Regions from separate parts of the Bacillus sp. MT94 genome, predicted to be linked through region 1. Evidence: predicted binding sites of a transcription regulator. Region 1 holds the regulator's gene; the other holds the start of a gene.

What was found. Region 1 encodes LexA, which represses DNA repair genes until DNA is damaged. Its sites were predicted from a motif close to CGAACATATGTTCG; they were not measured.
Region 2: a site for LexA is predicted at 1,085-1,098, ahead of recN (DNA repair protein RecN). Genes of this name have one in related genera too.

The regions. Positions count from the first base shown of each region.
Region 1 covers NZ_JBXAEZ010000010.1:104,863-109,400, reverse strand. The annotation lists gene AC1Q51_RS26030 (PadR family transcriptional regulator) at 1-88, shown strand, start outside; gene AC1Q51_RS26025 (DUF1700 domain-containing protein) at 81-623, shown strand; gene AC1Q51_RS26020 (DUF4097 family beta strand repeat-containing protein) at 624-1,427, shown strand; gene lexA (transcriptional repressor LexA) at 1,519-2,139, opposite strand; gene AC1Q51_RS26010 (YneB family resolvase-like protein) at 2,281-2,937, shown strand; gene AC1Q51_RS26005 (DUF896 domain-containing protein) at 2,983-3,222, shown strand; gene AC1Q51_RS26000 (bifunctional metallophosphatase/5'-nucleotidase) at 3,263-4,538, opposite strand, start outside.
Region 2 covers NZ_JBXAEZ010000002.1:478,734-483,271, reverse strand. The annotation lists gene AC1Q51_RS08150 (TlyA family RNA methyltransferase) at 1-359, shown strand, start outside; gene argR (arginine repressor ArgR) at 502-951, shown strand; gene recN (DNA repair protein RecN) at 1,216-2,955, shown strand; gene spoIVB (SpoIVB peptidase) at 3,074-4,372, shown strand.

The DNA of each region.
Region 1 (4,538 bases):
GACGCAATTTCATTTGTTAGTAACAGAATGGCGTGATTTTGCGAAAGGGGTACAAGAAATTATTGAAGGGGTGGAATGGGATGAGTAAAGAAGGGTTTCTTAAAGAATTATCAAGTTATCTTAGAAAGTTACCAGAGGAAGAGAGGCAAGATATTTTATTGGATTATGAAGAGCACTTTCAGTTTGGACTAGAAGAGGGGAAAACTGAATCAGAAATAATTCAGGGCCTTGGTTCTCCGAAAGTAATCGCAAAAGAGTTACTTGCGATGTATCGCTTCGATGAAATGAAAAAAAATCCATCGACTTCAAATGTGACAAGAGCTGTTATGGCAGCGATTGGACTTAGTTTGTTTAATTTTATTATTGTGTTAGGCCCGTTAGTCGCAATTGTTGCTTTTATATTTTCTTTTTGGATTGGTGGTATTGCTAGTGTAGTAACACCATTTTTCGTTATTGGAAAAGTATTTATGGGTACTTTTATATGGTTGGATCTTTTCGTTAGTATAACGTTTGTTGGAGTAGGTTTATTGTTGTGTATTATCGCTTTTTATAGTACAAAGTGGTTTAAGAGATTGTGTGTACGATATGTAATATGGAACTTCAAAATGATAAAAGGAGAGTAAATGATGAAAAAACTATTTTTAATCGCTATCGCTTGTATCATTATTGGAGTAATAGGAATTTCCCAAACATATGAAAAAGCAGTACAAACTGCTGAAAAAGGCGATAAAGAAGATGTAATTAAAAACGAAACATTAAAAAATATAGAAGTTAAGTTAGATGCCGGAGATATTGTTATCCAAAAATCTCCTGATTCTTCTTTTTATGTAAAGCAATCAGGAGATGTACGTAAACAAGAGATTCGTATTGCAGAAGATGGTGACACATTAAAAATTATTGGGGAAAGAGAAAAAGGTGCTTCATTTGATTTTTCTTTTTATGATTTTAGGTTTCAAACGTCTAAATTGACTCTCCTTGTGCCCGAACGCTCTTATCAAGATGTAAAAGTAAATTCATCTGCTGGACAAATCGAAATGAGTGATGTGAAAAGTGATAGCGTAAGTGTTAGAACACTTGCTGGAGAAGTAGAGTTGAAACAAGTAACGGCTAAGAATGTGGAGGGATCGACAAAAGCTGGTGAGGTGAACTTTAAGAAGGTATTAGGGAAAGTGACCGCAAAAACAACAAGTGGGGAAATAAATATTCAAGATCATGATTCCAAGTATAATCTAGAAGCAAGTTCAACTGCGGGAGATATAGATATTACTTTATCGGAAAAACCACAAGATGCGGTAATTACTGGGCAAAGTGCTGCTGGAGATGTAACAATTTTTAATGAAGAAAATAATAACGTAACAATTGGCAATGGTAGTAAAAAGATTAGCGGTAAAACGGCTGCGGGAGATGTGACGATTGAAACTCGTTAATAAGAAATAGAATGTATGGAAATCTATCAAAATACAAAAAAGAAGATAATTACCGTATATAAATAAGGTAATTATCTTCTTTTTATTATTTTTAATGTAAATCACGATATACGCCAATTACTTTCCCGATAACGGAAACTTGTTTTAAAATGATAGGTTCTAATGAAGAGTTTTCTGGTTGTAGACGGAAATGGTCTTTTTCTTTATAGAAACGTTTAACAGTTGCTTCGTTATCTTCTGTTAAAGCGACTACAATTTCACCATTATATGCAGACTGTTGTTGGCGAACAACAACTAAATCTCCATCGAAAATACCAGCTTCAATCATACTATCTCCAGAAATACGTAACATGAACACTTGGTCTGCTCCAGCAACAATACTAGCTGGAAGTGGGAAATGTTCCTCTACGCTTTCGACCGCTGTAATTGGTAAACCGGCAGTAACTTTTCCGACAATTGGAACTTGAATAACAGATTGTGTTTCCGTATCCATTCGGTCTTCACCTAAAATTTCAATGGCACGTGGTTTTGTTGGATCGCGTCGAATGTATCCTTTTTCTTCTAATCGTGATAAATGTCCGTGCACTGTAGAACTAGAAGCGAGGCCGACTGCTTGACCAATTTCACGTACGGAAGGTGGATATCCTTTTTCTTGTACTTTTAGCTTAATAAAGTCGAGAATGTCTTGCTGGCGTTTCGTTAACTTTTCCATGTTTTCTAACACCTCGTTTTCTTTCATTTTTCTTATTAATAAGTATAACATGTGAAAAAACATTCTACAAACATAAGTTCGAACAAATGGCGGATTTATGTTACACTATAGGGAAATAATAGGGAGAAAGAGGGGTTCAAAATGAATGCAATTATTTATGCACGTGTGAGTACAACGAAAGAAGCGCAAGAAACATCATTATTACGTCAAAAAGATGAATTATTGCATTTAGCTGAGCGCTATCAAATGAATGTTACTAAGGTGATTGAAGAGCAGGCTAGTGGATATACAATTGAACGTGACGGTATATTAGAGGTGCTGGATACAATTCGAGACGAACAAATTGATGTGTTACTTATACAAGATGAAACGCGCCTTGGTAGAGGAAATGCGAAGATCGCATTAATGCATTGTTTACATAAAGAAGGCATAAAAGTATATACGCATACACATAATGGTGAATTACAATTGTCGGATTCTGATTCGATGGTATTAGATATTATTGGTATTGTTGAAGAATATCAAAGAAAGATTCATAATTTGAAAATTAAACGAGGTATGCAACGTGCAGTAGAAAAAGGTTATCGTCCAGAAAATAATTTAAAAAATCGTCATTTAAGTGTAGGAAGAGAGAAAAAAGAAGTGCCAATTGAGGAAATTGTACGTTTGCGAAAAAGTGAACTCACGTTTGAAGAAATTGCAGCAACATTACGTGGATTTGGTCATAATGTTTCAAAGGCGACTGTACATCGTAGATATGTAGAGTATACGAAGCAATTGCTTGATAAAGAAGAGTAACTATTGTATGATAATAATCAGTTTTGATTAGAAGGGGGATTCGAGATGATTAATCACGAACTCGTTGAACGCATTAACTTCTTAGCGAAAAAAGCAAAAGCTGAAGGTTTAACTGAAGAAGAGCAACGTGAGCGTCAATCGCTACGTGAACAATATTTAAAAGGATTTCGTCAAAATATGTTAAACGAACTTAAAGGAATTAAAGTTGTTAACGAAGAAGGTACAGATGTTACACCGACGAAATTAAAAGCTTTAAAAAAGCAAGATAATGCAAAATTAAATTAAAAGATGGGCGAAGCCCATCTTTTTTTATTTGTAAAAATCGTTATTTAATAACTTTCCAGTTGTTATTAACTGTTGCTTCTATCGTTTTATGTTCCAATATATAATTAGCGATAAGTTCAGACATATCTGTGGGTATATCTTTTACTACCGGTTTGTTTTGAAACATAAAGAAATTTCCCCCGCCACTTGCACGATAATTATTCATTACAACTTCATATTCTTCATTCGTATTAAGAGGAGCACTGTTATGCTGTAAAGATTCTACTCTTTCACCAATTGGTTTTGAAATGTTTAATACATATGAAATCCCTTCCCACATATCATAATTATAATGTTGTGGTTTTGGTTCTATGTAGGTAGGACTTACGATGATGGATCCATCTGTTTTTAATGTGAAATAAGAAGCAGAGAGTTCAAGAGCGGCTTTTATATCAGCTCCAGTTATTCTAATTACTTTTAATGTGTTTGGATAAATATAATTAGAAACGATGTCACGCATTGTTACATGTTCCGGGAAACCTGGAGATGTATTATGGAACAAACTTGTACAAGAAATTGATACCTTAGCTATATCCATCTGTATTTTATTTATGAATTCGATAAAAGGATGATCGTGCAAACGAGTTTGCATAGCATCTGAAATTTGCATGTCCCCCTGAATGATTCCAATAGGTTGATCAAGCCACTTTTGTGTTTTCTCTTCGTAATCGGCTACCAATGAAAGTACATCTTGGTCCGCTTCAATTCCTTGTACAGATAATAATTCAGAAGAGCTCTCTTTTTTTACCCATTTACGTTTCGTTTTTTCGAATGTTACTTTTACTTTGCCGACTGAGTGTCCATTGCATCCGGTCTGTAAAATTGTTACACCGTTAGCCATTGTGTGAGAAATTTCTCGGTGTTGATGACCTGTTAGTAAAAGATCTATGCCTTCAATTTCATGGCACATTGCATATCCTTGGTTTTCACCTGTTAACACTTCAGTAGGTTCCCCGGTTTGTAAATCTTTTTCAAATCCACCGTGATAGGCTACGACTAATAAATCGGGTTTCTCATGTTCGCGAATATAAGAAACCCATTTTTTTGTAGTCTTTAATGCATCTTCAAATAGTAAATCTTTAATGTGATGGGCCTGTTCCCAATTTGGGATGTAATGTGTTGTTACCCCTAAAATAGCGATTTTTATATTGGATTCAATCTGTTTGATTAAATAAGGTTTTCCGAAATAAGGTTTGTTTATGTTTTTATCTAATATGTTTGCTGATAGGTACGGGAAGTTCGCAGTAGTCACAGCATTATTTAATATATTCATCCCG
Region 2 (4,538 bases), on a different contig from region 1:
TAAAGCTTATACTGCCAGTTTTAAAAACAATGCTTATGCCTAACGGAGATGTAGCAGCGTTAATTAAACCGCAGTTTGAAGCTGGAAGAGAGCAAGTTGGGAAAAAAGGTATCGTTCGTGATAGAAAAGTACATGAAGCTGTTGTAGAAATGATTGTCGATTTTGCTTTAAAAGAGGGCTATGATGTGGAAGGTTTAACATTCTCACCAATTACGGGTGGGGATGGTAATATTGAATTTTTAATTCATCTGAAATGGCATGGTGAACGTGAGAATGGCGAAAATCATTCTCCGATTTCTATAGAGCAAGTTGTTACAGAAGCACATGACGTTCTAAAACAAAAAGGGAAAGGGGAATAACATATGTTGTTCCTCTTTTTGCTGTAATTGTATAATGATTGTAAAAACAATTGTGTACAAGAAACGAATTATAAGTTAACATAAATAAGTGAAGTATACCAATGTTTAAACTATGGTAAGAGATAGTGTGAGGTGCAAATGTATGAATAAAGGTCAGCGCCATATTAAAATCAGGGAAATTATTGCAAACAAAGAAATTGAAACACAAGATGAATTAGTTGATATTTTACGTAATGAGGGATTTAATGTAACGCAAGCAACAGTATCGCGCGATATTAAAGAACTGCACTTAGTGAAGGTGCCATTACATGATGGGCGCTATAAATATAGCTTGCCAGCAGATCAACGATTTAACCCGTTACAAAAATTAAAACGAAATCTAGTGGATTCATTTGTAAAATTAGACACGGCAGGACATATGCTTGTGCTAAAAACATTGCCTGGTAACGCTCATTCACTTGGAGCACTTATTGATCATTTAGAGTGGGATGAGATCATCGGAACCATCTGTGGTGATGATACTTGCTTAATTATTTGCCGTACACCTGACGATACAGGTGTTGTCTCTGATCGTTTCTTAAATATGTTGTAACAAAAAATCTTGTTTGCTTTCCATCGTAAAGTGGGAAGTGAACAAGATATTTTTATTGGTCAAAAATATGATTTTTCAATTGTAATATAATATTTTGTTTGCATAAAGTTAGAAAATAGATGGATTGACCCGTAAAACAAATGTTTGGTACAATGAAGCGGGTTAGAAGAGTATATACATACAAATATATAGCATGATTATTTGAATGAAGAAATGAGAAAATCCTTTAGTAAGGGATTATTTTATAACGAGGTGAATGGGGCATTGTTATCGGAATTATCGATTAGAAACTTTGCTATTATTGAAGCATTAAATATTTCTTTTCAAAAAGGTTTAACGGTTTTAAGCGGTGAAACAGGGGCCGGAAAATCGATTATTATTGATGCGATTAGTTTACTTGTAGGTGGCCGTGGGTCAGCAGAATTTGTTCGATATGGAACAGAAAAGGCTGAGATTGAAGGGCTGTTTTATGTTGAAGATGATAAGCATCCATGTATTGAAAAGGCAGAAGAGTTAGATATAGAAATAGAAGATGGCATGATTATTTTAAAGCGTGATATTGCTGCGAACGGGAAGAGTGTATGTCGTGTAAATGGGAAGCTTGTTACACTTAGCATATTAAAAGAAATTGGGAAAACACTTGTTGATATTCATGGACAGCATGAAACGCAAGATTTAATGAATGAAGAACGACATCTGTTTATGCTTGATCACTTTGATGGGGATCGAATCGTTAAACAACTAGACATATATCAAAACGTATACGCTGACTATGAAAAATTAAAAAAACAATTGAAATCGTTAAGTGAAAATGAACAACAGATGGCACATCGCTTAGATTTAATTCAATTTCAGCATGAAGAAATTCGCAAAGCTGATTTAAAGATGGATGAAGAAAATGAATTAACTGAGGAACGATTGCAAATTTCTAATTTTGAAAAGATTTATAAAGCATTAGGTGATGCATATCGTTCATTGAGTGCTGACGGACAAGGATTAGATAATGTAAGAAGCGCAATGGGACAAATGGAAAGTATTACACATTTAGATGAAATGTATCAAGAGAATCATGATTCAATTGCAAATAGCTATTACTTATTAGAAGAGGTTGCATATCAACTGAGAGAAAAGCTCGATATGATGGAATATGATCCAAATCGTTTAGATGAAATCGAAACACGTTTGAATGAAATTCGTATGCTAAAGAGAAAATATGGAAATACTGTAGAAGAGATTTTAGCGTATGCAGATAAAATTGAACAAGAAATATTTACAATTGAAAATAAAGACGTTCATATTGAAACGACGAAGAAACAGTTGAAGGAATTAGAAAGTGTTATTCTGAAAGAAGCAACGTTGTTAAGTAATATGCGTCATGAGCTTGCAGAACACCTTACAAATGCAATTCATCAGGAATTAAAAGAATTATATATGGAAAAAACGAAATTTGAAGTGAGAATTATGAAGAGAGAAGGAAATGCAGAAGAGCCCCTTGTGGAAGGTGCACCGGTAAGACTTACGGCAGATGGTTACGATCATGTGGAATTTTATATTTCGACCAACCCAGGAGAGCCGCTAAAACCACTTTCAAAGGTTGCTTCTGGTGGAGAGTTATCTCGTATCATTTTAGCTTTAAAAAGCATTTTTTCTAAGCATCAAGGGGTTGCATCTGTTATTTTTGATGAAGTGGATACGGGTGTAAGTGGCCGGGTCGCACAGGCTATTGCTGAAAAAATTTATCGAGTATCAGTAAACTCGCAAGTACTTTGTATTACGCACTTACCTCAAGTAGCTTCAATGGCAGATTCGCATTTATTTATTCGAAAACAAGTAGCGAATGATCGGACAATTACATCAGTTACTGTTTTAACTATGGAGGATAAAGTAACAGAAATAGCTCGAATGATTTCTGGTGTGGAAATCACAGATTTAACGACGGAGCATGCGAAAGAATTACTTACGCAAGCGCATCATTTTAAACAGACAGCAGAGGCTATCCAGTAATGGATAGCTTTTTTTCTCAAATGACGATTTCTTAATTCTTCCGGTTATAAATAAAGCATTGCAAGGAGAGATTAAAAAGTGAAGCCAAGAGGCTGAATGTGGGGTAGGAGCGAGGAGAGTGAACAAGTTGAAATTAGAAAAATTTCGAAAAATAATAGGTCTTTGTCTCCTTGTTTCTTTAGTTTTTATTGGATGTTTTAAACCGCTTCGAACGTTTATTTCATCACCGAAACAACTTGTTGTTTTTGAAGGACAACAATCAGAAATATCATCATTACCAGTTTTCAAAGCTTCATCCACAAATCGTCATGTATTTACAGTGAGTTCGAATGAACAAAAACAAGGACTTATGGTAAATTCTCATCAAAATGGTGAAGCTGATATGGTATTTCAGCTTGCGGGCTTTCCAGTGAAAAAAGTAAATGTGAAAGTGTTAAAAGATTTTAAAGTGATTCCAGGTGGACAATCAATTGGTGTGAAATTAAATACAAAAGGTGTACTTGTTGTAGGCCATCATTTAATTCAAACTGAAAAAGGTAAAATATCTCCTGGTGAAACAGCAGGTGTACAAATTGGAGATATGATTACTGAAATTAATGGTAAAACCATTGAAAGAATGAGTGATGTAGCACCGTTTATTCATAATAGTGGAGAAACAGGTGAACCGCTTAATCTTGTATTGTTAAGAGATGGAAAATATATTCGCACGAAGCTAACGCCACAAAAAGACAATGGTGAATCGTCTTATCGAATTGGCTTGTATATCCGCGATTCGGCAGCTGGAATTGGAACGATGACATTTGTTCATCCAGATTCTATGAAATATGGGGCACTTGGTCATGTTATTTCTGATAATGATACGAAAAAGCCGATTCAAGTCGAAGATGGACAAATTATGCGCTCGACAGTTACATCAATTGAAAGAGGCAGTCATGGGAATCCAGGCGAGAAATTAGCAAGATTTTCACCAGATCGTGAAGTGATTGGCAATATTACAATTAATAGTCCATATGGTATTTTTGGAAAATTAAATACGAATATGAAAAACGGTATAATGGATAAAGCAATGCCTATCGCATTATCTCATCAAGTAAAAGAAGGACCGGCAAAAATATTAACAGTTATTGATCAAGATAAAGTAGAAGCGTTTGATATTGAAGTTGTTAGTACAGTGCAGCAAAAATTCCCAGCTACAAAGGGTATGGTAATAAAGGTAACAGATAAACGTCTATTAGCGAAAACGGGCGGTATCGTACAAGGAATGAGTGGAAGTCCAATTGTACAAAATGGAAAAGTAATTGGTGCTGTTACACATGTATTTGTAAATGATCCAACATCCGGATATGGTGTTCATATTGAATGGATGTTACATCAAGCTGGAATTAATATTTATGATCAAGAGAAAAAAGCGAGCTAATACATATTAGCTCGCTTTTTCTGTTGAAAAATTCGTTGAAATTTTGTAAAAGCTCCGCAAGAGGTGTTTTTTGTTGTAAAATAAAAGAAAAGGGTTGAACGTTTCGTTGTATTTCTATGATGGAATGTGTTGCGAAAGGGAATAAATGAACGATAAACATATTTTT